Regions from separate parts of the Arthrobacter sp. 10T44 genome, predicted to be linked through region 2. Evidence: riboswitches for the same ligand, from Rfam matches in the RefSeq annotation. Region 2 holds a riboswitch; the other holds the start of a gene.
The links. Region 2 has a riboswitch for cyclic di-AMP ahead of AC1DBL_RS08250 (aggregation-promoting factor C-terminal-like domain-containing protein). Riboswitches for the same ligand answer to the same signal wherever they lie in the genome.

Region 1: linked by a shared signal. The riboswitch ahead of AC1DBL_RS07055 (M23 family metallopeptidase) and the one ahead of AC1DBL_RS08250 (aggregation-promoting factor C-terminal-like domain-containing protein) in region 2 are both predicted to bind cyclic di-AMP.

The regions. Positions count from the first base shown of each region.
Region 1 covers NZ_JBFTGT010000003.1:96,265-110,701, forward strand. The annotation lists gene AC1DBL_RS07015 (DNA repair helicase XPB) at 24-1,670, opposite strand; gene AC1DBL_RS07020 (helicase-associated domain-containing protein) at 1,667-4,171, opposite strand; gene AC1DBL_RS07025 (hypothetical protein) at 4,182-4,415, opposite strand; gene AC1DBL_RS07030 (cold shock domain-containing protein) at 4,593-4,976, shown strand; gene AC1DBL_RS07035 (DUF3027 domain-containing protein) at 4,986-5,549, shown strand; gene AC1DBL_RS07040 (MFS transporter) at 5,592-6,926, shown strand; gene serC (phosphoserine transaminase) at 6,954-8,084, opposite strand; gene AC1DBL_RS07050 (iron-dependent transcriptional repressor DtxR) at 8,400-9,092, shown strand; cyclic di-AMP (ydaO/yuaA leader) riboswitch at 9,235-9,454, shown strand; gene AC1DBL_RS07055 (M23 family metallopeptidase) at 9,459-10,277, shown strand; cyclic di-AMP (ydaO/yuaA leader) riboswitch at 10,424-10,582, shown strand; gene AC1DBL_RS07060 (NlpC/P60 family protein) at 10,846-11,610, shown strand; gene AC1DBL_RS07065 (HNH endonuclease) at 11,854-12,354, shown strand; gene mobA (molybdenum cofactor guanylyltransferase) at 12,445-13,155, shown strand; gene AC1DBL_RS07075 (DUF6457 domain-containing protein) at 13,139-13,426, shown strand; gene AC1DBL_RS07080 (molybdopterin-binding protein) at 13,423-14,437, shown strand, end outside.
Region 2 covers NZ_JBFTGT010000004.1:79,977-94,413, reverse strand. The annotation lists gene AC1DBL_RS08310 (transcriptional regulator) at 1-290, opposite strand, end outside; gene AC1DBL_RS08305 (hypothetical protein) at 280-750, opposite strand; gene AC1DBL_RS08300 (hypothetical protein) at 932-1,378, opposite strand; tRNA gene AC1DBL_RS08295 (tRNA-Ser) at 2,121-2,210, opposite strand; gene AC1DBL_RS08290 (zinc-dependent alcohol dehydrogenase) at 2,348-3,373, shown strand; gene AC1DBL_RS08285 (6-pyruvoyl trahydropterin synthase family protein) at 3,377-3,775, shown strand; gene AC1DBL_RS08280 (glycosyltransferase) at 3,783-4,862, shown strand; gene AC1DBL_RS08275 (DNA glycosylase AlkZ-like family protein) at 4,943-6,184, shown strand; gene AC1DBL_RS08270 (nucleoside deaminase) at 6,244-6,747, opposite strand; gene AC1DBL_RS08265 (phosphatase PAP2 family protein) at 6,847-7,662, shown strand; gene upp (uracil phosphoribosyltransferase) at 7,687-8,322, shown strand; gene AC1DBL_RS08255 (VOC family protein) at 8,419-8,796, shown strand; gene AC1DBL_RS08250 (aggregation-promoting factor C-terminal-like domain-containing protein) at 8,899-9,636, opposite strand; cyclic di-AMP (ydaO/yuaA leader) riboswitch at 9,635-9,815, opposite strand; gene AC1DBL_RS08245 (glycosyltransferase family 39 protein) at 9,975-12,011, opposite strand; gene AC1DBL_RS08240 (bifunctional glycosyltransferase family 2/GtrA family protein) at 12,012-13,421, opposite strand; gene AC1DBL_RS08235 (HAMP domain-containing sensor histidine kinase) at 13,534-14,437, opposite strand, start outside.

The sequences.
Region 1 (14,437 bases), on a different contig from region 2:
GATGTGTGTTGAATGGGCGTCTGCTAGTTGCCTGCGCCGACGTCCTTGGCGTCCATGATCCGGTAGGCGTAGCCCTGCTCGGCTAGGAAGCGCTGGCGTTTCGCGGCAAAGTCCTGGTCCAGGGTGTCCCTGGCCACGAGCGAGTAGAACCGCGCGGCCCGGCCGTCCTGCTTGGGACGTAGCAGGCGTCCCAGCCGCTGCGCCTCCTCCTGGCGTGAGCCGAAGGAACCGGAAACCTGGATCGCCACCGAGGCCTCCGGCAAGTCGATGGAGAAGTTGGCGACCTTGGACACCACAAGGGTCTGGACCTCCCCGGCGCGGAATGCGTCGAAGAGCCGCTGGCGCTCCTTGACCGAGGTGTCGCCCTTGATCACCGGCGCCTGCAGGCGCTCGCCGATCTCGTCCAGCTGGTCGATGTACTGCCCGATCACGAGCAGCTGCTCGCCAGCGTGTTCCGCCACAAGCCGCTCCACGATCCCGGTCTTGGTCTCGGACGTCGCGCAGAGCCGGTACTTGTCGGCGTCCTCGGCCATGGCATAGGCCACCCGTTCGTCCCGGGGGAGGTCGACCCGGACCTCAACGCAGTCCGCAGGGGCGATGTAGCCCTGCGCCTCGATGTCCTTCCACGGGGCGTCGTAGCGCTTGGGTCCGATCAGGCTGAACACCTCTCCCTCGCGGCCGTCCTCGCGGACCAGGGTGGCGGTCAACCCGAGGCGGCGGCGCGCCTGCAGGTCCGCGGTCATCCGGAAGATCGGCGCCGGGAGCAGGTGGACCTCGTCGTAGATGATGAGGCCCCAGTCGTTGCCGTCGACCAGTTCCAGGTGCGGGTACAGCCCGCCGCGCTTGGTGGTGAGCACTTGGTACGTGGCGATCGTGACGGGGCGGACTTCCTTGACGGAACCGGAGTATTCGCCGATCTCCTCCTCGGTGAGCGAGGTCCGCTTGAGGAGCTCGTCCTTCCACTGCCGCGCGGACACCGTGTTGGTCACCAGGATCAGCGTGGTGGTGGAACTCGTGGCCATCGCGGCGGCACCCACCAGGGTCTTGCCGGCCCCGCAGGGAAGCACGACGACGCCGCTGCCGCCGGCCCAGAAGTTCTCCGTGGCCAGTTGCTGGTACGGGCGGAGCTTCCAGCCGGTTTCGTTGAGCATGATGGGGTGCGGCGTGCCGTCCACGTAGCCGGCGAAGTCCTCCGCAGGCCAGCCGATCTTCAGCAGCAGCTGCTTGAGCTGGCCGCGCTGGGAGGAGTGCACCACCACGGTCTCGGCATCGATCCGCGGCCCCAACAACGGAGCGATCTTCTTGGCGCGGCTGACTTCTTCGAGGACCGGATAGTCGGAGGTGCGCATCACGAGGCCGTGCTGCGGATCCTTCTCCAGCCGCAGCCGGCCGTAACGGGACATGGTCTCTTCGATGTCAATCAGCAGGGAGTGCGGCACCGGGAACCGGGAGTACTTGAGCAGCGTATCCAAGACCTGTTCGGCGTCCAGCCCGGCGGCCCGGGCGTTCCAAAGTCCCAGCGGCGTGAGGCGGTAGCTGTGGACATGCTCGGGGGCGCGCTCCAGCTCGGCGAAGGCCGCGATTGCATGGCGCGCCTCGGTGGCCTGTTCGTGGTCCACTTCCAGCAGGATGGTCTTGTCACTCTGGACGATCAGCGGTCCGTCATTCACTGGAGCAATTCCTCTGTGGTTTCAACATCAATGATCCGGTGGATGGACAGGACACGTTCGGTTTCCTTGGCCGGATCGAACACGCGCACACGCCCGCCATTCACTGCTACCGGAACAACGGTTTCGCGGGTGGCATTCCCCAGGCTGTCCACGATGTTCATCACCACCCGCTGCTTGAGCCGGATGGCCTTCTGCAGGGTCTCCAGGCCCAGTTGCGTCGCGGCCTCGCCGCCGCCCGCCCCGGCCCCGCGGCTTCCGGGGGCGGCGGCATCGGAGAAGGAGGAAGGCGAACCGCCGTCGCGCAGCACCGCGAGCTGGGCGTCGACGTCGGCGTCCGCCGGAGCGGTGCGCGGGGCGGTGTAGACCGGCCGGACGCTGCCTGGCGCCGCGGTGCTGCGGCGCAGCCGGACGGTGGCCGAACCGGTTTCCTCCACCGCGGGGGACAGGCCCAGCCCGCGCAGCAGCTGGGCCGCTTCCCGGGGTGCGACGTGCGAGACCAGCACGGTCGGGGCGATCCGGACCAGGCCCAGTCCGGACGCCGCGGGGGTGTTGAGCAGCTCCAGCAGGGCTGTTTCATCCTCGCTCTGGATGAAGCTGGCGGCCGGGCCCACCCGGAGCCGGGCGTGGCGCGCGGCGGTGTCCTCGATGAGGTACTGCAGCGGCTGGGGCACGGCGGTGGCCGAGTGCTCGCGCAGGAAGTCCATGAGTGCCCCGGCGTCCTGCCCGGCGTCCAGGGCGCGCCGGACGGACGCCACCGAAAAGCGGTAGATGGTGGCCGGCCCCTGGCCCTCCGCGTCGGCCATGGTCAGGAGTTTCTCGCTCAGTTCCGGGTCCAGGTAGCCGGGGGCGACGGCGGTCAGGTCCGCCTGGAGCAGCACGTGGTTCAGCGCCGCCGGCAGGTGCTCGCCGAGGATGGCCAGGGCTTCGTCGGGCTGTTCGACGGCGATCGCCGCCCCGATCTGGCTGAGGGCGCCCGAGCCGACCAGGCCCAGCATTTCGGCTTCGGCGAGGACGCCCTGGATGAGCGAACTGAAGCGCCGCGCCATCCGCGGCTGCGACCAGTCGGCCCGTTCCAACACGGCGGCGGCGTCCAGCACCGGCGCCTCCCCGTCGGCCGCGGCCGCCTCCTGGGTGAGTTCGTTGAGGATTTCCAGGATCCGTTTCCGGACCACGGGGGCGTCCGGCCGCTGCGCCTCCGCGGAGAGGGCATTGATGGCGCTGCCGGCGGGGCCGCGGTGCGCCTGCGCGGTGGCGACGCCGCTGACCGGCTGCCCGACCAGCGACGGGACCCGTTCGCTGGCAAGCCAGGCGTTGACCAGCCACAGCCACTGCTCCTGCCGGGGCAGCGTCAGCCATTCCAGCTGCGGTGCCTGGATCCAGGCGGAGCTGTCCACGTCCAGGCGGAGCAGCCCGGAGAGGGCGCACAGCTCGGCGAGGACGCCGGCCTCATGCAGCCCGATTCGGAGGGCGTCGGCGAGGCGCTTCATTTCCCGGATGCCCACGCCGCCGCTGCGCAACGTGGCGAGCGGCTGCTCGCGCACGGCGTACAGCAGTTCGCCGGTCAGCCGCAGGGTTTCGGCGATGGCGCCGAGCGCGGCATTGCGGCGCAGCGAAGCGCTGGTCTGTCCCAGTCTCGGCACCGGCGGGCTGAGCGCGAAGTGCTCAATGACGAAGCCGCCGCGGAGCGAGACGCCCACGCTGTGCGGGAGCTCCACGTGGGCGGCGTCCAGCGGCACCAGCAGCCCGCGGGCCAGCAGCCAGTCGACGGGCCCGACGTCGGAGCCCTCGTTCAGCACGGACGCGCGGCGCTGCGCCTGGGGCACCGCGCCCATGGCCCAGTTTCCGAAGCGGGCGAGGAGCGCGGTCGTGCGCTCCGGTGCGGTGGCCAGGATCGCTTGCAGGGCCTCCGGCGACGCGGTCCAGTGCTGCAGCGACAGCGCCGCCTCCATCGGGGTGCTGGCGGGGGCGATGTCGGCGCCGGTGTGGTGGAGCTCGCCGACCAGCTGCACCACACGCTGCGCGAAGGCCGGCTGGAGCCGGACGAGCTCCGTGTAGCTGCGTCCCAGCCCCGCCGGGTAGATGCCGATGACGTCCTTGAGGCTGCCGACCGGGAGGTAATGGCGCTGCCGGGCCGTGGCCTGGCTGGCGCCGTGCGGGGGGTCGGCCCGGTGCACAAGCGCCAGTTCCTGCAGGGAGTGCAGCAGCCGGTCCAGCGCGGCGACGGAAGAGCCGTTGATCAGGCGCTTGAGCGTCGCGGCGGACGCGCTGTGTCCGGTGTCCGTATTGGTGCACAGGTGCAGGGTTTCGAGCACCTGCATTTGCGGACGGTTCAGCCGTTCCAGCGCCCGTTGCACACTGACCCGGCCGCTGGCTCGGGCGGCGAGGGCGGAGAAATCCGGCACCGGAGGGGAAATCAGGTCCGGCCGCGCGGAGAACAGGGCCCGCAACGAGTCGTCGCTGCGGGACTGCAGTTCCTTGCTGAGCGCGCGGATAAGGGACATCAGTCCAACGCTACCTTCCGCCGTGCCCGGGTGTCCGGCGCCGGGCAGCGACGGCGTCGACCACCAGGGCGAGCATGAGCAGGAACGCCACGGGCAGCCCGTAGAGCGCGGTCGACGTGACCCAGGCCGGCGCCACCGTGTTGTTGAAGGCCATGACCATGACGGCTCCGACGGCGGCCAGCGAGAGCGCGGCAACGGTGGCCGCAAGAATCAAGAGCGGCCGCCGGAAGCGCTGTGGTGTCATGGAGGCAACGCTAACAGCCCGGCTTCGCCCGCGCCTCAAGCCGTCAAAGTGGCCAAGGCAGGATAACCTTGGAGGAACAGACCAACACGGTCCGGGCAGTCACACCCTGAACCCGCATATCCATGCGGATGCGGTGACCGCCGGCCGCGTCCCCGCAGAACGAAGAAGGTTGATTACGTGCCTACCGGCAAGGTCAAGTGGTATGACAAGGAAAAGGGCTTCGGATTCCTCGCAGGCGAAGACGGCCAGGAGGTCTTCCTGCCCAAGTCGGCGCTGCCCGAGGGCGTAACCGAGCTCAAAGCAGGAACCCGGGTGGAATTCGGCGTCGCCGACGGCCGCAAGGGAGCCCAGGCCCTGGGCCTGCGGGTGCTGGACAAGACCCCGTCGATCGCCAAGGCCAAGCGACCCAGCGCCAAGGACCTCGCACCGCTGGTGCAGGATCTGGTCAGCGTGCTGGACAACCTCTCGGGAACGCTGTCCGCGGGCAAGTACCCGGAAGGCAACAAGGCCAAGGCGATCGCCGTCGCGCTTCGTAAGGTCGCCGACGAGCTGGACGCGTAAGGCTCTGCGATGACAACGGAACCTGAACAGAACGCCGCCGCGGCGGCCGGTGCGGCCGCCAAGGCCGCCGGCGCCAAAGCAGGATCCAAGCCGCGCTACGGCGTGCCCGTGTGGCGCGTCGGCAAGCCCGACGCCTTCCTGGCCGCGTCCGTCGATGTGGCCCGTGCCGCCGTGGAAGGCATCGCGCCGGCAGAGCAGATCGGCCGGCACCTGGGCGCGAAGAGCGAAGGCGACCGCCTGGTCACGCACCTCTTCGAGTCCAAGCTGCCCGGCTACGGCGGTTGGCAGTGGTACGCGGTGCTGACCCGAAATTCGCGCTCCAAGACCGTGACGGTGGATGAGCTGGGCCTGCTGCCCTCGGAGGATTCCATCCTGGCCCCGGAGTGGGTTCCGTGGGCCGAACGCGTGCGCCCGGAAGATGCGCAGCAGGACGAGGCCGCCGAAGCTCCCGCCGCCGCGGCTGCGTCGGATGAGACCGCCGACGACGGTGCCGCGGAGGCGCAGGCAGAGCCTGCCGAAGCAGGAGCCGACGCTGGAGCGGTCCAGGACGAGTCCGCCGTCGAGGTCGACTAACGGTTTGGGGCCGTTCGGGAGCGTGCAGCGGAAGGTCGGGACATGAGGTCCACCTTCAAATCGCTGCACATCCTGAACTACCGGATCTGGTTCATCGGCGCCCTGATCTCCAATATCGGGACCTGGATGCAGCGCACCGCGCAGGACTGGCTGGTCTTTGACCATCTGAGTGCCCAGGACGCCGGCGCCATGGGCATCACGATGGCCCTGCAGCTGGGACCACAGCTCTTCCTCGCCCCAGTCGCCGGGCTGGTCGCCGACCGCTTCAACCGCAAGCAGCTGCTGGTCCTGACACAGTCCTCCATGGCCGTGTTGAGCGCAGCGCTCGGTGCCCTGGTGCTGTCCGGGGCCGCGCAGCTCTGGCACGTCTACATATTCGCCCTGCTGCTGGGCGTGGTCTCCGCCCTGGACGCCCCGGTGCGCCAGACCTTTGTCTCCGAACTGGTGCGCGACGACTACCTGCCCAACGCCGTGGCCCTCAACAGCGCCTCGTTCAACGTGGCCCGGATGATCGGCCCGGCCGTCGCCGGCCTGCTCACCGTGGCCATCGGGCCCGGCTGGGTCTTCCTGGTCAACACCGTCACGTTCCTGGCGCTGCTCCTGAGCCTGGCCAAAATCCCCGCCGCCTCGCTGCGCCAGCTGCCCCGCGCGCCGGCCGGGAAGGGCCGGATCCGCGAGGGCCTGCGCTACGTGCGTTTCCGGCCGGACATTGTGGTGGTGCTGGTGGCGGTGTTCATCGTGGGAACCCTGGGGCTGAACTTCGTCCTCTTTATCGCTGCCATGGTCGGCACCGAATTCGGCCTCGATGCCGGCGCCTTCGGCCTGATGAACTCGATCATGGCGATCGGTTCGGTCGCCGGAGCGCTGCTCTCGGCCGGGCGGGGCCGGCCGCGGATGCGCGTGATCTTCGGCGCGGCCGGCGCCTTCGGCCTGACCTCCGGCCTCGCCGCGCTGGCGCCGGACTACTTCTGGTTCGGCGTCGCGCTGGTGCCGGTCGGCCTGTTCGCGATCACCATGACGACCAGCGCCAACGGTTACGTCCAGACCACCACGGACCCGGTGATGCGCGGCCGCGTGATGGCCTTGTATATGGCGATCTTCATGGGCGGCACTCCGATCGGCGCACCGCTGGTCGGCTGGGTGGCGAACGTCGCCGGCGCGCGCTGGTCCATGGGGGTGGCGGCGGCCTCCGGGCTGATCGCGGCACTGATCGGCATACTCTGGATTGTCCGCGCCAAGCAGCTGCGGATCGCCTTCAACCGGCGTGCACGGGGCCTGCGGTATTTCCGGGTCGTCCCCGGCAGCTCTGTGACCGGCGGCTCGGCGACCAGCGGCGCCGCCCGGGAGGAAGACCCGGACGACGCCGTCGACCGCTGAAGCGTCCCGGAAGGGACGGCGCGGTGGCTACTTCTTGAGCTCGCCGACGACGAAGTCGATGCACTCGAGCAGTGCGGAGACGTCGTCGGGTTCGATCGCCACGAAGGTGGCGATGCGCAGCTGGTTCCGTCCCAGCTTGCGGTACGGCTCGGTATCCACGATCCCGTTGGCGCGCAGGACCTTGGCGATGGCGGAGGCGTCGATCGAGTCGTCGAAGTCGATGGTGGCAATCACGTTGGACCGGTCCTCGGCCCTGGCTACGAACGGCGTGGCGTAGGCGGAGGCCTCGGCCCAGCCGTAGATGCGTCCGGCCGAGTCGGCGGTGCGGGCGGCGGCGAAGTCGAGGCCGCCGTTGGCGTTGAGCCACTGCACCTGCGCGTCCAGGGTCACGAGGGTGGCCAGCGCCGGAGTGTTGTAGGTCTGGTTCAGCCGCGAGTTGTCGATCGCGGTCTGGAGGTCCAGGAAGTCCGGAATCCAGCGGCCGCCGGCCTTGATCCGGGCCGCGCGCTCCAACGCCGCCGGGGAGAACAGTCCAAGCCAGAGGCCGCCGTCGGAGGCGAAGTTCTTCTGCGGGGCAAAGTAGTAGACGTCGGCCTCGGCGACGTCCACGTCCAGGCCGCCGGCCGCGGAGGTGGCATCCACCAGCACGAGGGAGCCTGCATCGGCGCCGGCCACGCGCTTGACCGGCGCTGCGACACCGGTGGAGGTCTCATTCTGCGGCCACGCGTAGGCATCGACGCCGGCCTCGGCCCGCGCCTCGGGTCGGGTGCCGGGTTCGGATTTGATGATCGAGGACTCGGCCAGGAACGGTGCCTTGTTGGTGGCCGCGGCGAACTTCGAGCCGAATTCGCCGAAAGACAGGTGCTGCGCCTTGTTTTCCACGAGGCCGAAGCTGGCAATGTCCCAGAACGCCGTGGACCCGCCGACGCCGAGGATGACCTCGTAGCCCTCCGGGGCGCGGAAGAAGTCGCTCAGTCCGCTCCGGACCGATCCCACGAGGTTCTTGACCGGGGCCTGGCGGTGCGAGGTCCCCAGCAGCGTCGCCGACGCAGCAGACAGGGCCTCCATCTGCTCCGGCCGGACCTTCGACGGGCCGGCGCCAAACCGGCCGTCCTTGGGCAGGAGGTTCGCGGGGATGGTGATGCTGGTGTCGCTCACAGGGGCTCCAATTTTCGGCTGGGTGTGTGGCGTGGCTTGGACGGGCTCTGCCGGGCGTGACCGGGACCCGCTATTTATTCTGCCCGACGGCCCCACGCGGGTGGGAATAAAGCCCGTCATAGTCCGGTCATTGAGACGGCGGCGCGGCGCCGGGCGGGGCGTAGTCCACAGGTCCGCGCGGCAGCCCACAGATTATCCGGACTAATTCAAAATAGGCTAGGCTGTGCGGTGACGTACGGCGGATCTCGCCAGGGCGCAACCCGCACGCTGTACGGTGGGAATGACGCAAGGACGGCGCTCGAGGAGCTGAGCTGAATGACGGATCTGATCGATACCACCGAGATGTATCTCCGGACCATCCTGGAACTTGAAGAAGAGAACATCATCGCCCTCCGCGCCCGCATCGCCGAGCGGCTCCGTCACTCCGGCCCCACCGTTTCCCAGACCGTCGGCCGCATGGAGCGCGACGGCCTCGTGGTTGTCTCCGGCGACCGGCACCTTGAACTGACCGAAACGGGCCGGAAGCGCGCCATCGAGGTCATGCGCAAGCACCGCCTGGCCGAACGGCTGCTTGCCGACGTGATCGGGCTGGACTGGGCCTACGTCCATGAGGAAGCGTGCCGCTGGGAGCACGTGATGAGCGAACGGGTCGAGCGCCGCATTTTCGAAATGCTGGACCACCCGACCGTGTCCCCCTACGGGAACCCGATTCCCGGACTCGCCGAACTGGGCGGGCTTCCGACGCCGGACCGCGGCGCCGTGGTCAACCTGCTTGACGCCATGGCCGGCTACGGCGCCGACTCGCGGATCACCGTGAGCCGGCTGGCCGAGCCGATCCAGGTCGAGCCGGAGCTGCTGGTCCAGCTGGACGAGGGCGGAATCCGTCCGGGCGCCAGGGTCTCGCTGGAGCGGGTGGGGGAGTACATCTCGGTCCGGGTCCCCGACATTGAAGGCGCCCTCGAGCTGCCTCCCGAGGTCGCCGCCCATGTGTTCGTTACGCTCGGGTAACCCGGCGTCAAAATCCTTCCGCCGGACAGCAGGTAAGTTGTGCACAGGCGAGATAACGGAATTATTACCGCCTGCCTTAATCCCCTATAGTTGATGACTAGCACTGATACTAAAGCGTTATCTGATCCGGAGCCGAGCTCTGCCAGCGGATCAGCCGGCGATTCACCTTCTGGCAGAGGCGGGGGAACCACAACCGGCTGTTGATTCAACAGCCTTGGGGTGAAGTCCGCTAGCGGCAAGCAATTCAAACTGGGACCTCCGTGGATGCCCCTGCGTCTGGATGCTTGCACCGGCGGACCGGGTCTTTGATCTCTCTGACCCGAATCCGACAGCTAACTTCGCAGGCTATCCAGAGAGGAACCGTTCTTGACCACCCAGACCGTCAGGGGCCGCCGTCGTGCGACCGGTCCCGCTCCGGAGCCACGCCCGGCCGCCGTCGTCCTCGACGAGCGCCCGCGTGACGCGCACCGCGAAGCGCGCCGCGGCCGGCGCAGCGCGTTCCGTCAGGTAACAGACTTCGCCGCTGTCAGCGGCGTGGGGCAGAAGGCAGGCATTGCCCTGGCCGCCACGGGTTTGGTCCTCACCGTTACAGTTCCGGCCACCGGCCCCGTGATGGCCACCGATGCGGCCAGGTCCGGTTCGGTTTCCGCGGCGGCCCAGCCCGAGGTCAAGGCCCCGGCCGCCGAAATCAACTTCAACCGCACGGCCGTCACCACCAAGGGTGACCCGGACAGCAAGCTCAAGCAGTTGCTGAGCGCGCAGTCCGTCGGCAGCATCACCCGGGCAGCCTCCGCGGGCAGCCTCGGGGCGCCGCTGGATTCCATGGTCACGGCCTCGCCGTTCGGCTACCGGGTCAGTCCCATCACGGGAGCCGTCGGGGAATTCCACCGGGGCCAGGACTACGCGGCCCAGTGCGGCACTCCTGTACATGCCGCCGCGAGCGGCACCGTAACCTTTTCCGGCTGGCACCCCTACGGGGGCGGCAACCGGGTCGTGATCGACCATGGCAACGGCCTGGAGACCACGTACAACCACTTGTCGTCCTCCGACGTCCACGTGGGCCAGCAGGTCTCACGTGGCGATGTGGTGGCGATGAGCGGGACCACCGGCGCCTCCACCGGCTGCCACCTCCACTTCGAGGTGATGGTCAACGGGGAAGTTGTTGACCCGCTCGGCTGGCTTTAGCCAAGCCGAGGGACCACTCGCATTTCTGTGACACGCCGTGATCTGAATGTGACATTGAGTCCCAACTGCTGTACCGTATGAAGCACGCCAACTTCTCCGAAGTTGGCGCTCTTGAGTGGATTGCCTAACTCTGCCACCGCTCAAGGTCCGTTCGCATGACATCGTCTGGCAGGGGCGGGGGAACCAATTTTGGTCTTCGCAAGAAGACCTTGGGGTTAAGTCGCAAAGCTTCCCAGGAAGCAGCGCGGCCGGGTGACTCCCATCCGAATCCGACAGCTCACCTCGTAGGCATTGGGAGAGGCTACTTTCGTGTCTTCACGCCACAATGCTGCGCGTTCTCGCGCTGGCGAGGCTCAGTTGAGCCCGCTGAATTCCATGCTCCGTGCCGCCCTTGCCGGCGCCCGGACTGGATCACACAACGCAGTTCCCGCTTTTGGCGCGTCTTCGCAGTACACCCTTCGCTAAGAAACCCGTTTCGGGGCGATCCGGCGTACCCCCAAGATGCCGGAGCGTCCTCAGTCCCGCCTGCAAGCAGCGCGGACCCAAGGATCACGAAAGAGAGAACTGAATGACTACTCGTGCAACCATTGCACGCCACCGCGCGGAGGTCACCAAGACCAACTCGCTGGCTGTCATTGCTAAGGCCGTCGGCGACAACGCCGGTGGTATGGGTCGCCAGGCCGCGGTTATCGCTGCAGCCTCCGGCCTGGTCCTGACCAGCGGTATCGCAGCCAACGCTGCCGAGACCAACGTTCAGCGTGAATCGACTTCCGCTTCGGCCATGGAAGTACAGTCCAACGCACCGGCCACGATCTCCGCGGCCTCCAGCATCGCGATCTCCTACGAGAAGCCTGCTGTCACCACCGCGCCGGCTCCCGTTGTCGAGGCGGCCAAGCCCGTCGTCAACGTCCAGGAAGCGGACACCGCCGTCACCGGTACCGGAACTGGTACCGGCACCGCGGTCACCGCATCGCTGGCCACCAAGGCTCCGGCCGCCGTCAGCGGCATGGGCGCTTCGATCGCCGCTGCTGCCTACGCACAGATCGGTGTCTCCCAGGATTGCACCATGCTGGCCACCAACGCGTTGGCCGCAGTGGGCGTCCACTACCACGGCTGGCCGGCGGGTTACCTGTCCCTGGGCCGCACCGTGAGCGCCGCCGAGGCCCAGCCGGGCGACCTCGCCTACTACCAGAACGGCGGCATGGGCATGGCCCACATCGCCGTTTACGTCGGCAACGGCATGGCCGTCCATGGCGGCTGGAACGGCGGCACCACCGCGCTGTACAGCGTCAACGTGGGCTCCGGCCCGGTCTTCATCCGCGTCGGCGGCTAGGACTTAGGCGCGTCTAACGCCTGAAGCTTTGTGAAGGACCCCTGCCCTCGCGGCAGGGGTCCTTTGCAGTTTGCGGCTCGCTCGCGCCCGCCCGCCGACGCGCGGCCGGGAAGCCCGGCAAAGAAAAATTCGGCAATCCGGGCCTTCGGTGTTTACTCTTGTGGTGTCGATCCATAGCCCGACCATGCACAGGGCAGCCGGCCCTCGTGCCCCTGGCGGGTGCGGCCGTGAAGAGGTATGCGGATGCGCACTCTCGTTCTGAATGCTGGATATGAACCGCTGGCGGTAGTCACCTTCCGCCGGGCGCTGGTGCTTGTACTGACCGGGAAGGCCAGCGTGGTGGCCGAGGGGGATGACCCCGTGGTGGGTCCGCAGGATATCCTCGGCCGACCGACGGTGATCCTGCTTAACCGGTACATCAGGCCGCGCTACAACACCCTGACGGCCGTGAGCCGCAGGGGAGTGCTCCGCAGGGACAACCACCGTTGCGCCTACTGCGGCAAGGCTGCCCACACCATCGACCATGTCCACCCCAAGTCGCGGGGCGGGGCGGATTCCTGGGAGAACCTGGTGGCGGCCTGCCTGCGCTGCAACAACGCCAAGGGAGACCACACGCCCGCCGAAATGGGCTGGAAGCTGGGCTTCGTTCCCGGGCCGCCGAAGGGCACGATCTGGCAGATCAAGGAACTGGAGAAGCCGACGCCCGCCTGGGATCCGTTCCTGCTCCCCGAAAAGGCGCACTAGGCAGGCGCACCGGGCAGGCGCACTGAGCAGGCGCACCGGCGTCGCGGGCTGACCCGGCCGCGGTGAGGCCGATGCGGCTAGGCTGGGCTGGTGGAATTTGACGCTGTTGTACTCGCCGGGGGCCGGTCCGCCAGGCTTGGCGGCGTACCCAAGGCCCGGCTGACGGTCGACGGCGGCACCCTGCTAAGTCGGTCACTGCAGGCTGCCCGGGGCGCCCGCCGGACCGTCGTCGTCGGCCCCGACCCCGGCGACCTCCCACCAGATGTGCTCGGCTGTCGCGAGGACCCGCCGTTTGGCGGACCCGCCGCCGCGATTGCCGCCGGCCTTTCCGCCCTGGCCGCCGTTGGGCGCGGCGAGCCCGCCGCAGCCGGCGCGGCCTCGCTGACCCTCGTGCTGGCCTGCGACATGCCCCGCGTGGCCGACGCCGTCCGCGCCTTGCTCGACGCACTGGCTGATGTCCTCGCCAATGCCCCGGGTGACGCCGCGGCCGGCCCCGTCGACGGGTTCGTGGCCGTTTCGGCGGACGGCCGCCTGCAACCCCTCGTGGGACTTTATGGCACGGCCGCGCTAGAACGCGCCGTCGCCGACGCGGCGCGGCGGAACGCCCTCGAGGGGGGCTCAGTGTTCTCCCTCCTTGCTAGTCTTGAGCTGCGGCAGGTTCCGGTTCCGTCGGGTTCCACCGATGATGTGGACACTTGGGACGACGCCTCCGCCATGGGGGTGTCCACGCCCGGTCCGGGCCAGTCCGGGGCGCTGGGGCCCAACTCAACTTTGGAGGCAAACGGTGAAGAGCCAGGATGAAACGCTTGAAGACTGGTGCCGTGCGCTGCTCCAGGCCCTTGAGCTCGAAGATGTCGAGATCGACATCAACGAAGTGCTGGGGCTGGCCGGTGTGGCCGCCCACTCCGTCGTCCGGCCGGCCGCGCCGCTGACCACCTTCATCGCCGGCTTCGCCGCCGGCCTGGCGTCCGGATCCGGCCAGGCGCCGGACAGCGTGTCAATGCAGGCCGCCATGGGCGTGGCCCGGAAGCTCGCCAAGGAGTACGCCGCCGCCGAGGCTTCCGGGGCATGACCCCGGAGCCCCCTGACGGCAGCAGCGGCGTCGAGGACGACGATTCCGTGTCCGAACCGTCCGCCGCGCCACCGGATGCCGACGCCTCCGTCGACAATAACGCCCACGACGACGATGACGCCGACGACGGCGCCGCCGCCGTCGCGGAGGCGCCGCACCGGCATGTCGCCCACAGCTGGCAGGAAGCCCGGCAACTGGCCTTCGACTGCGCCGTGCCCATCCCGTCCTCGCCCATTCCGCTCCGGCACGCCTTGGGCCGGACGCTGGCCGAGGACCTGACAGCACTGCATGACATGCCCCACTACGCCTCCTCCGCGATGGACGGCTGGGCGGTCAACGGCAGCGGCCCGTGGATCCTGGCCGAGCCGGGCCAGCGGCTGGCCCCGCACCAGGCGAGCCCGATCAACACCGGAGGACTGATCCCGCCGGGTGCGAAAGCCGTGCTCCGCAGCGAGAGCGGCGTCATCGCCCCGGACGAGGACGGGCTGCCGGTCCTGAAACTGGGCGGTGGCGCCAAGCCCGGGGAACCCCGCAACGGCGAACACATCCGCAAGGCCGCGGAGGAAGCCGCCGCCGGAGAGGTGCTGATCAAGGCCGGCGCCGTGCTCAACCCCGCGCACCTGGCCCTGGCCGCCCTCGCCGGTCACGACGCCCTGCCGGTCCTCGGCAAGGCGATGGTGCGGCTGGTGCTCACCGGCGCCGAAGTCGTCAGCACCGGCGTCCCAGCGCCGGGGGAGGTGCGGGACACGTTCGGGCCGCAGCTCGGCGCCGTCGTGGAAATGCTCGGCGGAATCTGCGCGGGCGAGGTCAAGATCGGGGACAGCGACGCCGATTGGCTCGCCGCGCTCGAAGACACCGAAGACACCGGCGCAGCTCACGATCCGGTGGGCGGCGCGGAGCCGGCCGGCGAGACACTCCCGGCCGACGTCGTGATCACCACAGGCGGCACCGGCCGCTCCGGCACTGACCATCTCAGGCGCACGGTTGCGGAATTGGGCGGCAGGCTGCTGA
Region 2 (14,437 bases):
ATCTTCCTCAGCGCTCGAATGTGGTCGTCGAACGCGCTCCTGCCCGCGGCGGTGAGGCGCAGCCAAGTAATACGGCGGGAATCGGCACGCGACGCTGAGGCCATTTTCGTCGAAGTAACAAAGCCCGAGGTAACGAGCGCCTTCAAGTGCTTCGAGAGCGTCGCGTCGCTGACGCCGAGCGTGTCGCGCAGGACGGCGAAGTCCAGCTCATCGACCGAGCGGAGGAGGCCACATATCCGCAGCCGCAGCGGCGCGTGGATAACCTCGCTAAAAACGCCGTCAGCGGTCATGGCGAAGGCGCTCTCGCAATGACGAGAAGATGACATGCGTAAGCCACAGCGTCAGCACGAAGGCGGCGCTGGCTGATGCTGCAATCCACCAGCGAAGGCCCAGAGAGTCAAGCCCGAGCGAGACGCTGTGGAGAGCGAGGGAGCCCAATGCCGCCGCCGTGAACGCCGCCCACTCTCGCGCCCCGAATCGCGAGATCTTGATGCCCGTCGCCCGGTAAGTGTTGCCAACGAGAAGAAACCCAACAACGGCGGCCGCGATAAGGACGAAGTTTCGGGTCGGCTCGTCGGGGAAGGCGGGGATCGACACATACGCGGCAGCGATCAGCCCGTACCCCGGAGCCAGCCACCTAGGTGCCCGGAAGTGCTTAACGAGCCTGGCCCGGTCGGCCTCAAGCTCATCGAGAATATCCGGCACAAAGCGTGAGCCGCGCGACTCGCCGGGGATCATGTCATTTTCCATATCGGAAAGTCTATTCTGTTACTTTCCAAAGTCGCAAGTGATTCTGCAGATCAAGTCCCTGCCCCTTTCCTCAAGGGAGAACCGCTCGCATCGACGACCCCGGGAGGCGCCGTAAGCCGGCGGACCAGCGGACACTCCTGCGGTGAATAGGGGATTCCATCCGGTGCGCGCCTGTGTCTAGTCAGCCCGAAAGGTGCGCGCGGATACGCACGATGGCAGCTACCGGGTCAGCGCACGAGACAAGCAACCAGGTGCCGGCGCCGCCCTGAATCCGGATGGTCGGGCCGCCCACCAGATAGCCGGTTCCCCCGCCGGGGAGTACCCGTAGGCCCATTCCCTCACGGATTCCGGTGGACGGGCCGGCAGAGACCGCCGTTATCTCCCGGTAGGCGATTGTGGTGGAAAACAAGCCCGCTACGCGCACGGACAGATCCGTCTCCCCGAGGCGGATCCGCGCGTTCATCCGCAGCGCCGACACGAAAACCAATGCGATCACCAGCCCCAGCCAGGGCTGGCCCGTCACCGACAGAACGATGACGGCTACGAAACCTACGCCTGTGAGCACCGTCTGGTACCGCGTGGGCATGCCGGTCCGGAACTCTGCGCGCGCGCTTTCTCCCCGCTTCATCCGGGCAGTCTTCCGGGTCCACTTCGTCCCGGCAACTTCACGCGGGGCACGTGACACCTTGCGCCAAAAGATGAGCCCCACAAAGCACGTAAAAGAAGATGGCCGAAAACGCGGAAGCGAGGACAATCCGTTACTTATCCAGCAGACGTGGTCTGGTTCGTCTCAGAGCCCCGTGGGGTTTGCCTGCGAGGTAGAACTGCGGGCCAGAATTCAACCGCGCTGCGTGCTGCCGCGAGAGCCAACATATGGATTGGTTACTCTTCAATGCTCGCGGTCATCCCTGCTTCCCCTCAGATGATTGCGGACAAAGCCCCGCGATCGTCGGCGATACGCGCACCCTAGACTGCCAGCGGACCCCGCATCTATCCCGCAGATTCGCCGACAACTGACGACAGCATATGGCAGTCGAAAACAGCCCTGACCTGGGACGATCGAAGGTGCTGATAGCCCGCAGAAACCCCCGAAAGAGCCGTACTCTTAGTCGGCTCATTTGCGTATTTGAGGGTTCCTTCTCGCGGTCGGAGGCCTTCGACCCCGTGCCGTTGATCATCCCGGTGCGCCGTTAGGCCGTCACGGCTAGTCCGACGCTGCAGGTTGGACGTCGGGGCTGGAGCGTAAAGTCGTTGGCTGGCCGGAGGCGCCGAACTTAAGCTTTGCCAATTTATTGCCAATGAGCCCGGTCCGGGCATAGCAAAGGCCCCTGCTTCCCTTGTAAACAAAGGGAAGCAGGGGCCTTAGCCATTGGCGGTGACGGTGGGATTTGAACCCACGTTGGCTTTTACACCAAACAACATTTCGAGTGTTGCACCTTCGGCCGCTCGGACACGTCACCAACCTGACTAGGGTACCGGAGCAAGGCGCCCAACCCCAAAACGGCCGCCGAAAAGCGCCCCGCCGCGCCCCGCCGCGCCCCGCCCGCAGCCCCGAAGCTTCCCCCTGTCCCCCCTCGGCACTAGATTCGTAAGCAAGATGAGCAACTCGAACAAGGTCAACCAGGCAACAACCACCGCAACCGCATATTGGACCGTCGGCCCGGAGCAGGGCGAACTCCGGCGCGAGCAATTGCGGGCACCCGGACCCGGCGAAGCGCTCGTGCGCTCGCTCTACTCCGGCATCAGTAAGGGCACCGAGATGGTGGTGCACAACGCCCGCGTGCCGGAATGCATCGCTGAGGAAATGGCCGCACCGCATCAGGTAGGCAGCTTCCCGTCGCCGGTGAAGTTCGGCTACCTTTCCGTCGGCGTCGTCGAGGAGGGCCCGGCCGAGTGGCAGGGCAAGACGGTCTTCTGCCTCTACCCGCACCAAGACCGCTACATCGTCCCGGTCGAGTCGCTCACCCAGGTCCCGGACGACGTTCCCGCCCGCCGCGCCGTCCTCACCGGCACCGTGGAAACCGCGGTCAACGCCCTCTGGGAGGCCGGTCCCCGCCTCGGCGACCGCGTGGCCGTGATCGGCGCCGGACTGGTCGGCGGCATGGTCGCCAAGCTCCTCGGGTCCTTCCCGCTCGGCCGGCTGCAGTTGATCGACGTCGACCCCGCTAAACGCGCCTTCGCCGACACCCTCGGCGTCGACTTCTGCCACCCCGACGACGCACTGCCGGACTGCGACATCGTGATCCACTGCTCCGCCTCGCAGGCCGGACTGCAACGCGCCCTGCAGCTGGTGGGCGACGAGGGCGAGATCATCGAGATGTCCTGGTACGCGGACCGCCTGGTCACCCTGCCGCTGGGGGAGGACTTCCACGCCCGGCGGCTCTCCATCCGCGCCAGCCAGGTGGGCGTGGTGGCCCGCGCCCGCCGCCACCGGCGCACTAACGCCGACCGGCTCCAGCTCGCCGTCTCGCTGCTGGCTGACCCAGTCTTCGACACCTTCCTCACCGGCACGTCCGACTTCAGCGAGCTGCCCGACGTCGTCCAGCGCGTCTCCGACGGCAGCCTGGACGCGCTCTGCCACGTCATCGAATACCCCGCCCCCGCAACAGAAACCACGAGGTAATCCGTGTTCAGCCTGACCGTACGTCGCAATTTCATGATCGCCCACAGCCTGCCGCGCCCGGCCTTCGGCCCGGCCCAGGGCCTGCACGGGGCCACCTTTGTCACAGAGGTGACCTTCCGCCGTCGGACGCTGAACGACGATGCGATCGTGCTGGACATCGGCGAGGCCGGCGACGTGCTGGACGCCGTCCTGGCGGGCCTGAACTACAAGAACCTCGACGAGCACCCGGACTTTACCGGCAAACTCAGCACCACCGAAGCCTTGGCCCAGTACATCGCCGACGCCGTGGCAGGCCAGATCCGCGGCGGCCAGGACGGGAAGGCCCTTGCCGGCATCGAGGTCACCCTGCGCGAAACTCCCGACGCCTGGGCCAGCCACTCGCTCGAGTTCGACGCCGGCTAGCAGCCCCGTGGATGCCCCCGGCCTCCGCCTCCTGGTGCCCGGCAACGTGCGCCACAACTCCGGCGGCAACGCCTACAACGCCGCACTGCTCCGCGCCCTCGCAGACCTCGGCGTGGCGGCGGTGTCCTGCGAGGTCGACGGCGACTGGCCGGTCGGCAGCCCAGCGGACCGGCAGCGGTTCGGCCGCCTGCTTGCCGAGTCCGACGCCGGCCATGTCACACTCGTGGACGGTCTGGTGGCCTGCGGGGCGCCGGACGAGCTCGAAGCCGCGGCAGCTGCCGGGGCGCCGGCCTGGATCCTGCTGCACATGCCGCTGGGGACGCATCCGGAACTGGAACACCGCGCGCTGCAGGCCGCGGCCGGCGTTATCTGCACCAGCACCTCCGCCGCGGCGGGCCTGCAGGAACGGCATGGCCTGGACGGCTTGGCCCGAATCAGCGTCGCGCTCCCCGGCGCCGAGCCGGCACCGTCCGCGGCCGGTTCCGAGCCGCCCCACCTCCTCGCACTGGCCGCGCTGCTGCCCAACAAGGACCAGTTGCTGCTGCTGCGCGCCCTCTCGGAGCTCATGGACCTGGCCTGGACAGCATCCCTTGCCGGTTCGGACACCGCGGATCCCGCCTACGCCGCCCTGCTCCGGCAGGAATCGGAGCGCCTCGGCCTGACGGACCGCGTCCGGCTACCCGGCGAGCTGCGCGGAGCCGACCTGGCCGCCGAATGGGAGGCCGCTGACCTCAGCCTGCTCATTTCCCGGGCCGAGACCTATGGGCTGGTGGTCACCGAATCCCTGGCCCGCGGCGTGCCGGTGATCGTCCGGGAGGGAACCGGCGCCGTGGAGGCGCTCGCGGCCGGCACTCCCGGAGCAGCAGGCACTCCCGCAGTGGCAGCGCCGGCCCTGCCCGGCGCCGCCGTCGCACTTGGCGAAGATCCGGCACCGCTGGCAGCCCTGCTGCGCCGCTGGCTCACCGAACCGGCCCTCCGCGCCGAATGGCGGGCCGCCGCCCGGGCCGCACGGGAGCACCTTCCCGGCTGGGACGCCACGGCGCGGGCCGTGCTGGCCGTCCTGGCCGCGGCCGGCCCACCTAACTAACCCGCGCTAGTTGTCGTTTTGAGGGCTCATAACGACAACTATTGCGAGCTAGTTGGGCCAAGCGGGTGGAGAATGACCCCATGACTACCGAGCCCACGACCGTGCAACTGCCGCCCGCGGAAAGCCTCACGCCCGAGCGGCTCCGCGCCTGGTCGTGGCACCGGCAGGGCCTGGACGGCTCGCTGGCGGGGTGCACTGCGGAACAGGTGTTCGCCCGGGCCGGCTGGGCACGGTCCGTTGGCGGGGCCAACCCGTACCTCACGCTCTTCGCCCGGGCCGGCATCCGGCGCTCTCAAGTGGACCGGGACGTCCTGGCGCACCGGATCCTGGAACTCCCGACGGCGCGCGGCTGCACCTACGTGCTGGGCGCGGAAGACTTCGCCTGGGCGCTGCGGCTGGGACGGGACGCCGCCGAGGCCGGCTTCAAGGTCGTCGGCCGGCTCGGCGTGGACCGCGGCGAAATTGCCCTGCTTGAGGAGCAAGTGCTGCACGCCCTTGCCGAGGCCGGGGTGCCGCTGGACCCGCGGCAGCTCAAGGATGAACTCGGCGATTCGGTCCGCAACCTCGGCGAGGAGGGCAAGAAAAAGGGCGTCACCACCACGCTGCCCACGGCGCTGGGCATCCTGCAAGCGGACGGGCGGATCCGCCGGGTCCCCGCCAATGGCCGGCTGGACCAGCAGCGCTACGCCTACGAGCCCTGGGGGCTGCCGCCGAGCACGCTCAGTGACGATGAAGTCCGCGCCGAGCTGATCCGGCGCTACCTCGGCTGGACCGGAGGAGCCACCTTCAAACAGTCGCAGTGGTTCACCGGCTTCACGGTCGCGCAGAGCAAGGCGGCGCTCGCCGCCGTCGACGCCGTCGAGGTCCCCGCCGCCGCCGGCGGAGACCCGCTCTGGATGCTGCCCGACGACGTCGAACGACTCGCCGCCTTCGAAGAACCGGCCGAGGAACAGATCCAGCTGCTCGCCGGAACTGATTCGCTGGTGCTGCTGCGCCGGAACGCGGGGGAGCTGCTGGCCGCGGAGGACCAGGACAAGAAGGCGCTGGGTCCGCTCGCGCTGCAGGCCGACCTGCCGGACCACCCCATCTTCGACCGCGGCAGGATCATCGGATTGTGGCAGTACGACCCGGGCCGGGAGAAGATCGCCGCCTGGGTGTTCGGCACGCCCACGCCGGCCGTGACCCGGCGGATCGCCGAGGTGGAGGCCTGGATCAAGGAGGACCTGGGCGATTTCCGCGCCTTCAGCCTGGACTCGCCCGCCTCCCGGCAGAAGCGGATCGACGCGCTGCGGGCGTCCACGACGGCCACCGCCGAGCGGTAGCTCACCGCCGCGTTATGGGGGCCAGCTCGCTGTTGGGGGCAGCCGCCGGAGCGGCAGCGTCAGGCGCCGCGGTGCCCGGCGAAGAAATCCCGCAGCAACCCGCCGCACTCCTGCTCCCGGACCCCGGCGTACACCTCCACCCAATGGTTCAACCGGCGCTCGCGGAGAATGTCGAACACGGAGCCGGCGGCCCCGGCCTTCTCGTCCCACGCGCCGAAGACCACCCGCGGAATCCGCGCCAGCACCACGGCGCCGGCGCACATGGCGCACGGCTCCAACGTCACCACCAGGGTGCAGTCTTCCAGCCGCCAGCCGTCGTCGGCCGCGCCCTCCAGCGCCCGCCGCTCGCGCAGCCGGGCCGCGGCCTCCCGGATCGCCACCATCTCGGCGTGCGCCGTCGGGTCCCCGAGTGCCTCCCGCTCGTTGCGCCCGGCGCCGAGCACCGAGCCGTCCGGTCCGATCACGACGGCGCCGATCGGCACGTCCTCGGTGGCCAGCGCCCGGCGCGCCTCGGCAAGGGCCAGGCCCATCCATTCCGCATGGCGTGGCTCGGGGGTAGTCATGGCTCAATGATAGTTTCGACCCTAAGCAAGCTGTGCACTTAAGCGGGTGCACCGGGAAGTCGGGAGAGGGCATTGAGCACCAAGACTGAGAGCTGGCTGATGCGGCGCTGGGGAAAGTGGGTGGTGCCCTATGCCGCACTCTGGATCACCATGCTGATCGGCGGCGTCGTCGTCGTCGCCCTGGCGCTGACGAGCGCGGAAGTCTACGACAACGTTGTGGACGACGCCGGCCTGGCAAGCCTCGACAAGCCCACGCTGGGGTTCATGCAACAGCTGCGCAGTCCCGGCCTGGACGCGTTCGTCACCGGGTTCACCAATATTGGCGGTGGAATCGGCATGCCGATCCTGGCCAGCATCCTGACGGCATGGCTGATCTGGGTCTCGCGGACCTGGCGGCCGCTCATCCTGATCGGCGGAGCCGCCGCGGTGTCGATCACCGCTACGACGGTGGGCAAGAAACTGATCGGCCGGGCCCGCCCCGACTTCGCGGACGCGGTGCCGCCTTACGAGACGTCGCCGTCGTTCCCCAGCGGCCACACGCTGAACACCACCGTGGTAATCGGGCTGGTGGTCTACCTCGCCTGCCTGCAGGTCAGACGCACCATAGCCCGCGTCGGTTTGATCACCGCGGGTGCGATCTTCATCCTTGCGATGGGCATGAGCCGCGTCTTCCTGGGCCATCACTGGATGACCGATGTGATCTTCGGCTGGGCCCTGGGGCTGGGCTGGGTGGGGATCGTGATCCTGGCCCACAGGCTGTTCCATGTGCTGCGGCACCGGGAACACACCGGCCCCGCGCCGACGTTCGACAACGATGCGCACGTGCGCGACGGCGCCCCCGCCCGCGGCCGCAAGGGCAGCACCGCGGAGCGGACCGCCGACGCCGATACCCCGGACCCCGCGGGACGGTCCTGAAGGTCCGGGTGGTAGTTTTGACCCATGCGCACTCTCGTTGTCGACCACCCGCTGGTCGCCCATAAACTCACCGTTCTGCGGGACAAGAACACCCCGTCCCCGGTCTTCCGCCAGCTCACCGAGGAGCTCGTCACGCTCCTGGCCTATGAGGCAACCCGGGACGTCCGCACCGAGCCGGTGACCATCGAGACGCCGGTCAGCACCACCGTCGGCACGGCTTTCACCAAGCCCACCCCGCTGGTGGTTCCGATCCTGCGCGCCGGTCTCGGCATGCTGGAGGGCATGACCAAGCTGGTGCCCACCGCCGAGGTCGGCTTCCTGGGCATGGCCCGGGACGAAGAGACCCTGGACATCATCACCTACGCCGAGCGCCTCCCGGAGAACCTGACAGACCGGCAGATCTTCGTCCTGGACCCGATGCTCGCCACCGGCGGCACCCTGCGCGAGGCGATCAAGTTCCTCTTCAAGCGCGGCGCGTCGGACGTCACCTGCATCTGCCTGCTGGCCGCCCCGGAGGGCCTGGCCAAGCTGGAAGAAGAGCTCTCGGACGCCAACGTGACCATCGTGCTGGCCTCCATCGACGAGAAGCTCAACGAAAAGTCGTACATTGTGCCCGGGCTGGGCGACGCCGGAGACCGCCTGTACGGCATCGCGGTCTAGCCGCCGGCATGCACTGCTGCCCTCGCGGGTAGGGCGGTTGAAACGTCCCCGCGGTCAAGGGTTCCGGCGTAAGGCGTCCGGGACTAGCCTGTGCCCATGGACTGGAAACTTGAACTCGTGTTTGTCCCCGTGTCGGATGTGGACCGGGCCAAGGACTTCTATGTGAACAAGGTCGGCTTCAACGCCGACTACGACGAACGGCCCACGCCAGGCATCCGTTTCGTCCAGCTGACCCCGCCGGGTTCCGGGTGCTCGATCGCGATTGGCGAGGGCCTCAACGACGCCCCGCCCGGCACCGCCCCCGGCCTGCAGCTGGTCGTCAGCGACATCCAGGCGGCGCACCAGCAACTCAAGGGCAACGGTGTGGACGTCAGCGACATCGATGTCCAGGACTGGGGGCATTTCGTCTACTTCGCCGATCCCGACGGCAACAAATGGGGGGTGCAGTACATTCCCAACCGTCCGAACGGCTAGCGCGGCGGCCCGTATTCCGCAGGCGGCGCGGCGGCAGGCGCACGTGAGGCCCCGGATCCAAGGATCCGGGGCCTCACTCATGGCATGCAGCCTCGGCCGCGCTTAGTACCAGTTGTTCGCGTAGTGGAAGTTCAGGGCGCCGCACGGTGAACCGTAGCGGTCCTGCACGTACTCCAGTCCCCAGTTGATCTGGGTCCGGTAGTTGGTCCGGTAATCGGCGCCGGCGCTGGCCATCTTTTCGGCGGGCAGCGATTGGACCACGCCGTAAGCGCCGCTGCTGGCGTTGGTAGCCGTGGTCTTCCAGTCGGACTCCCTGGTCCACAACTTCATCAGGCATTGCATCTCGCTCGGGGCCCAGCCGTGGGCGGGCAGCTGAGAGGCGGCGTAGGCCTGCGCACCGGCGGGGTCGTCAATGGCGACCGGCTTCGCGGGAGCAGGCGCCTTGGCAGCCGGAGCAGGCGCCTTGGCAGCCGGAGCCTTGGCCGCCGGGGCCTTGGCGGGCTTGATTTTGGAGGCCTGGGCCTCCACGCTCATCGGGGCGGGCGAGGTGGGCGTGTTGCTGCCGACGCGTTCGAAGTCCAGGGTCTGCAGGGACGCGGCAGTGTCTTTCGACGCTTCGGCCGTATGCGCTGCAGTGCCGGAGGCCTGGCCCGCGGCCCCTGCCCCCAGCAGGACGGCGAAAGCGGTGGCTACGACGGCGGCGCGCTTGCCATTGGTCCGGGCACGGGGCCGGGACGGGCTCGAAGTGTGCTTCGCCGGCTCGGCGCGGTGGCGCGCGCGCTCGGCGTCGGACGTGCGTTTAGCGCCTTCTGGGCGCGTGGGTGCCTTGATTTCAGTCATGTTCGCCTCTCAACGCCTACGGAGTTAGCTGTCGGGTTCGGATGCGAAATCCGGCCGCACGGAATCTCGACGTGGCGGCTTAACCCCAAGGGTGCATGGATGCAGAATGCCCGGGAACTCTGGGTTCCCCGTCTCTGCCTGGTCCATGGGAATCCGGGTAGCGGCAGAGTTTGGCGTCAGCCCGGACACGCGGCCAGATCGATGGCCGCACCCTAAAACGGTACCGGACTTTCAATCAGATGTCACATTTAGGTAACGGCTGGCCCCCGGTAAGCATCGAGCGGGCACGGAACCGTCGAAACGGCGCGGCGGAGACGGAGGCAAGCGGGGAGAGGAGCCTACTTCGCCAGCTTGTACACGGTGGCGTTCCCCACGGTCTGGGCCTGGTAGTTGGCCGCGACCCAGCTGGCGACCTCGGAGTTGCCGCCGCGGCCCCCGCCCAGGCCGCCCATGCCGCCGGAGATGAAGTAGCCGATCTCGCCGCGGCCCACCATCGCTTGGAACTGCTCGAGCGTGGGGTACGGGTCGCCGCCGTTCCAGCCGCCCAGCGCGATCACATTGGTGCCGGTGGCGAGTTCCAGGCTGGCGGCCTGGGTGGCGCCGGAGACAATCCCGGACCATTTGGCGCCGGAGGACTTCAGCAACGCTGTCAGCTCAGCCGACGCCGTATCCGCGCCGGGTCCGCCGGGCCCGCCGGCGGCCGCCCCGCTGGAACCGGCGATCCCGCCGTCCGGCCTGCCGGCCGCCCCGAAGCCGCCGCCCATCGCGGACGCGGTGGGCCCGGAGGTGGGGATTGACCCCGAATGCGCCTGGGCCGCCGTCGCCAGCGTCCAGGCGGTGGTCCCGAGCCCGCCGGCCAGCAGTGAAAGGACCATGACGCCGGCCGCAGCGGCTTTGCGGAGCCGGGCCGGGAGCGCCGCCAGGCTGTCCACCCGGAGCAGCAGCGCCGCGGCGGCCAGCACGCCCAGGACGACGGCGATCACCCGGAGCCCGGGCAGCCATGCCGGGTCGCGGCCCAGGAGCACGGCGGACCAGACCGAGGCGGCCAACACCGTCACGGCCAGGACCATCCGAGCGGGCCAGTGGGTCCGGCCGCGCCACAGTTCCGCCGAGCCGATGCCCACCAGGGCCGCGACGGCGGGGGCCAGTGCCACGGCATAGTACGGATGCACGGTGCCGCTCATGAAGCTGAGGATGCCTGCCGTGATCAGCAGCCAGCCGCCCCAGAGCAGGAGCGCGGCACGGGTGGCGGAGGTCCGGGCCTCTCGCCGGGTGAACCACAAACCTGCCACCAGCAGGACCAGGGCCGCCGGCAACAGCCAGGACACTTCTCCGCCGAAACTGGTCCCGAACATCCGGGTGATCCCGGCCGCGCCGCCGAAGCCCACGTTGCCGTTTCCGCCCGGGCCGCCGGCATTTCCGAAAGGATTTCCGCCGGGCATCCCGCCGCCGGACCCGGTGATCCGGCCCAGGCCGTTGTAGCCGAAGGTGAGTTCCAGGAAGCTGTTGGTCTCCGACCCCGCCATGTACGGCCGGGCCGAGGCGGGAGTGAGCTGGAACAGCGCCAGGTAGCTGCCGGCCACGACGGCGATCCCCGCCGCGGCGGCGAGGAGGTGCAGGAGCCGGCGGCCGAGGGTGGTGGGTGCCGCCCACAGGTAGGCCAAGGCCAGTCCGGGCACTATCAGGAAGCCCTGCAGCATCTTGGTCAGGAACGCCAGGCCGATTACCGCGCCGGCTGCGGCGAGCCATTTCCAGCCGGCCTTTTCGATGGCGCGGGTGGTGAGGTAGGCGGCCAGCACCAGGCACAGGGTGAGCATGGCGTCCGGGTTGTTGAAGCGGAACATCAGGGCTGCCACTGGGGTCAGCGCCAGGGCACCGCCGGCCAGCAGGCCCGCCGCGGAACCGGACACGCGTTTGACGGTCAGGTACAGAAGTCCGACGGCGGCCACCCCCATGAGCGACTGGGGAATGAGCATGCTCAGTGCCGAGAAACCGAAGATCCGCCCGGCGAGGGCCGGGATCCAGAGCGCGGCCGGTGGCTTGTCCACCGTGATGGCGTTGCCCGCGTCGAGGGAACCGAACAGCAGCGCGGTCCAGTCCTTGGTGCCGGCCTGGATCGCTGCGGCGTAGAAGGAGTTGGCGTAGCCGGTGGCTTCCAGGTTCCACAGGTACATCACTGCGGTGAAGACCAGCAGCAGGGCCGCCGAGGGCCGCACCCACCACCGCTGTGGTCCGAACAGCAGGCGTGCCCGGCGGTCCTGCGCGGCGGCCGGTCGAGGAGCTGCCGGGCGGGTCGCCGTCGTCGAGGGTGCGGGCGCCGATGCGGGCGTGCTGCCGGCCGGGCCGCCGGTGGCGGGGTCGAGGGTTGCGGTCATTTACTTGGCCGTTTCTGTGTGGGGGAGGGCTGAGTCGTTGGCGGCGGACGCCGGAGCATAGGGAACGGCGCCGGGGGCCGGAGGAATGGGGGCGCCCCGACGGCGGAAGACCACGTGCCGGAACAGCAGGAATTTGATGGCGGTGGCGGCCAGGTTGGCGGCGGTCACTGTGACCAGTTCCAGCCAGCGGTCAGGGGTTCCGCCGGACGTGCCGTGGACGAAGGCGAGCGCACCGGAGGTCAGGGCCAGCCCGATCCCGAATATCAGCAGCCCCTCGAAATGGTGGCGGGCCGCCTGGCTGCTGCCTTGGATGCCGAAGGTGAAGCGCCGGTTCGCCGCGGTGTTGGCCACCGCGGTAGTGAGCAAGGCGAGGAAGTTGGCCAGCTGCGGGTCCATGATTCCCCGGCAGAGCACGAAGATCAGCAAGTACGCGAGGGTCGAGGCCACCCCGATGCTGCCGAAGCGCACGAGCTGGCCGAAGAGGCTTCCGCCGGGGCTTTGTTCCTGGGCCCGGGACGAAGCCGGCAGCGGTCCGCGGGCCAGGGCGGAGCGGAGTTCGGGAACCGGGATCCGGCCCGAGAGCAGGTCCCGGCTCAGCCGGGCCATGCCGCGCAGGTCCGCGATGGCCGTCCGGACGATGTCCACGCTGGAGTCCGGGTCGTCGGTCCAATCGACCGGGACTTCGTGGACGCGCAGGCCGCACCTCTCGGCGAGTACCAGCAGCTCGGTGTCGAAGAACCAGGCGTTGTCCAGTGTGTGCGGGAGCAGCTGCCGGGCCACGTCCGCCCGGATGGCCTTGAAGCCGCACTGGGCGTCGCTGAAGTGGGCGCCCAGGCACGACTGCAGCAGCAGGTTGTAGCTGCGCGAGATGAATTCCCGTTTGGGTCCGCGGACCACACGCGAGTTGTGGGTCAGCCGGGTCCCGATCGCGAGGTCCGAGTGCCCCGAAATGAGCGGGGCCAGCAGGGGGCCGAGCGCCGCCAGGTCGGTGGACAGGTCCACGTCCATGTACGCCAGGAGCGGCGACGGCGAGGCAAGCCACACCTTGCGCAGCGCATTCCCGCGGCCTTTTTCGGCCATGTGGACGACGGTGATCTCCCGGAGCTCACGGGCGACGCGTTCCGCCGTCTGGAGTGTTCCGTCGGTGCTGGCGTTGTCCGCCACCGTGATCCGAAAGGAATGCGGGAAGCAGCCGACAAGGTAGGCGTGCAGCCGGCGTAGGCACGCTTCGAGGTCACGTTCCTCGTTGAACACCGGAATGGTGATATCCAGGACCGGTGTGGTGGTGCGGGTGTCGATGGCTGAACGCAGGCTCCCGGGGCCGGTGAACGCCGGGGTCAACGGGCCCGGCCCGGGCGGCGTCGCCGTGGAGTGGGGCTGTGGTCCTGGGGCCTGGTCTGTGAACGTCATGGCTCAACTTTCCCGGCGCCCCATATGAGGGCTTTAGGGTCAAGCTGTGCGGGGGCTGTGGAAGTGAGGACCGGCGCCGCCGTGCCGGCGTCCGGACCAGAGCGGCGGCCCGCTACGCCAGCGGAGGCGCCGCGGGCAGCCGGACGGCGAACTCTGTCCGGCCCGGCCGGGACGTGACCTCGACGGTCCCGCCGTGCGCCTCCACGATCGACTGCACAATCGACAAGCCCAGGCCGCTGGTGCCCTCGGAAGCCGCGGCCGCTGTCGCGACCGCCGACGTGCCCTCACGGCTTCGCACCGGACGGGCCGCGGGACCGGCGGCCGGGTTGGTGCGCGCGGCATCGGCCCGGGCGAACCGGGCGAAGACCCGGCCGAGGAATTCGGGAGCGATGCCGCTGCCGTTGTCCGTCACGGTGACCACGGCGCTGCCGTCAGCCGAACGCGTGACGCCCGTGACCACCTTCGTCCCGGGGGCCGTGTGTTTGCGGGCATTGGACAGGAGGTTGGCGAGGACCTGGTGAAGCTGGGTCGCGTCCCCGCGCACCACCACGGGTTCGTCCGGGAGCTCCAGCTGCCAGAGGCGGTCGGGTGCCATGACTTTCTCGTCGCTCACCGTTTCGACGGCCAGCTGGGTGAGGTCGACGTCGGTGACCTTGAGCGGCTGCCCCTCGTCCAGCCGTGCCAGCAGCAGCAGGTCCTCCACCAGGGTGGTCATCCGCTCGGACTGGCTTTGGACGCGGGCTAGTGACTTCTCGCCGTCGGGCGTGAAATGCTCGGTCATCCGCATCAGCTCCGTGTAGCCGCGGATCGCGGTGAGCGGGGTGCGGAGCTCGTGCGAGGCATCGGCGACAAACTGCCGCACCCTCATCTCGCTCTCCTGCCGCGCCTCGAGGGCGTTGGAGACGTTGTCCAGCATCTGGTTCAGCGCGTAGCCCACGCTGCCCACCTCGGTTCCCGGATGGGCAGCCGACGCCGGGACCCGCACGCCCAGGGCCACCTCGCCGGCGTCCAGCGGC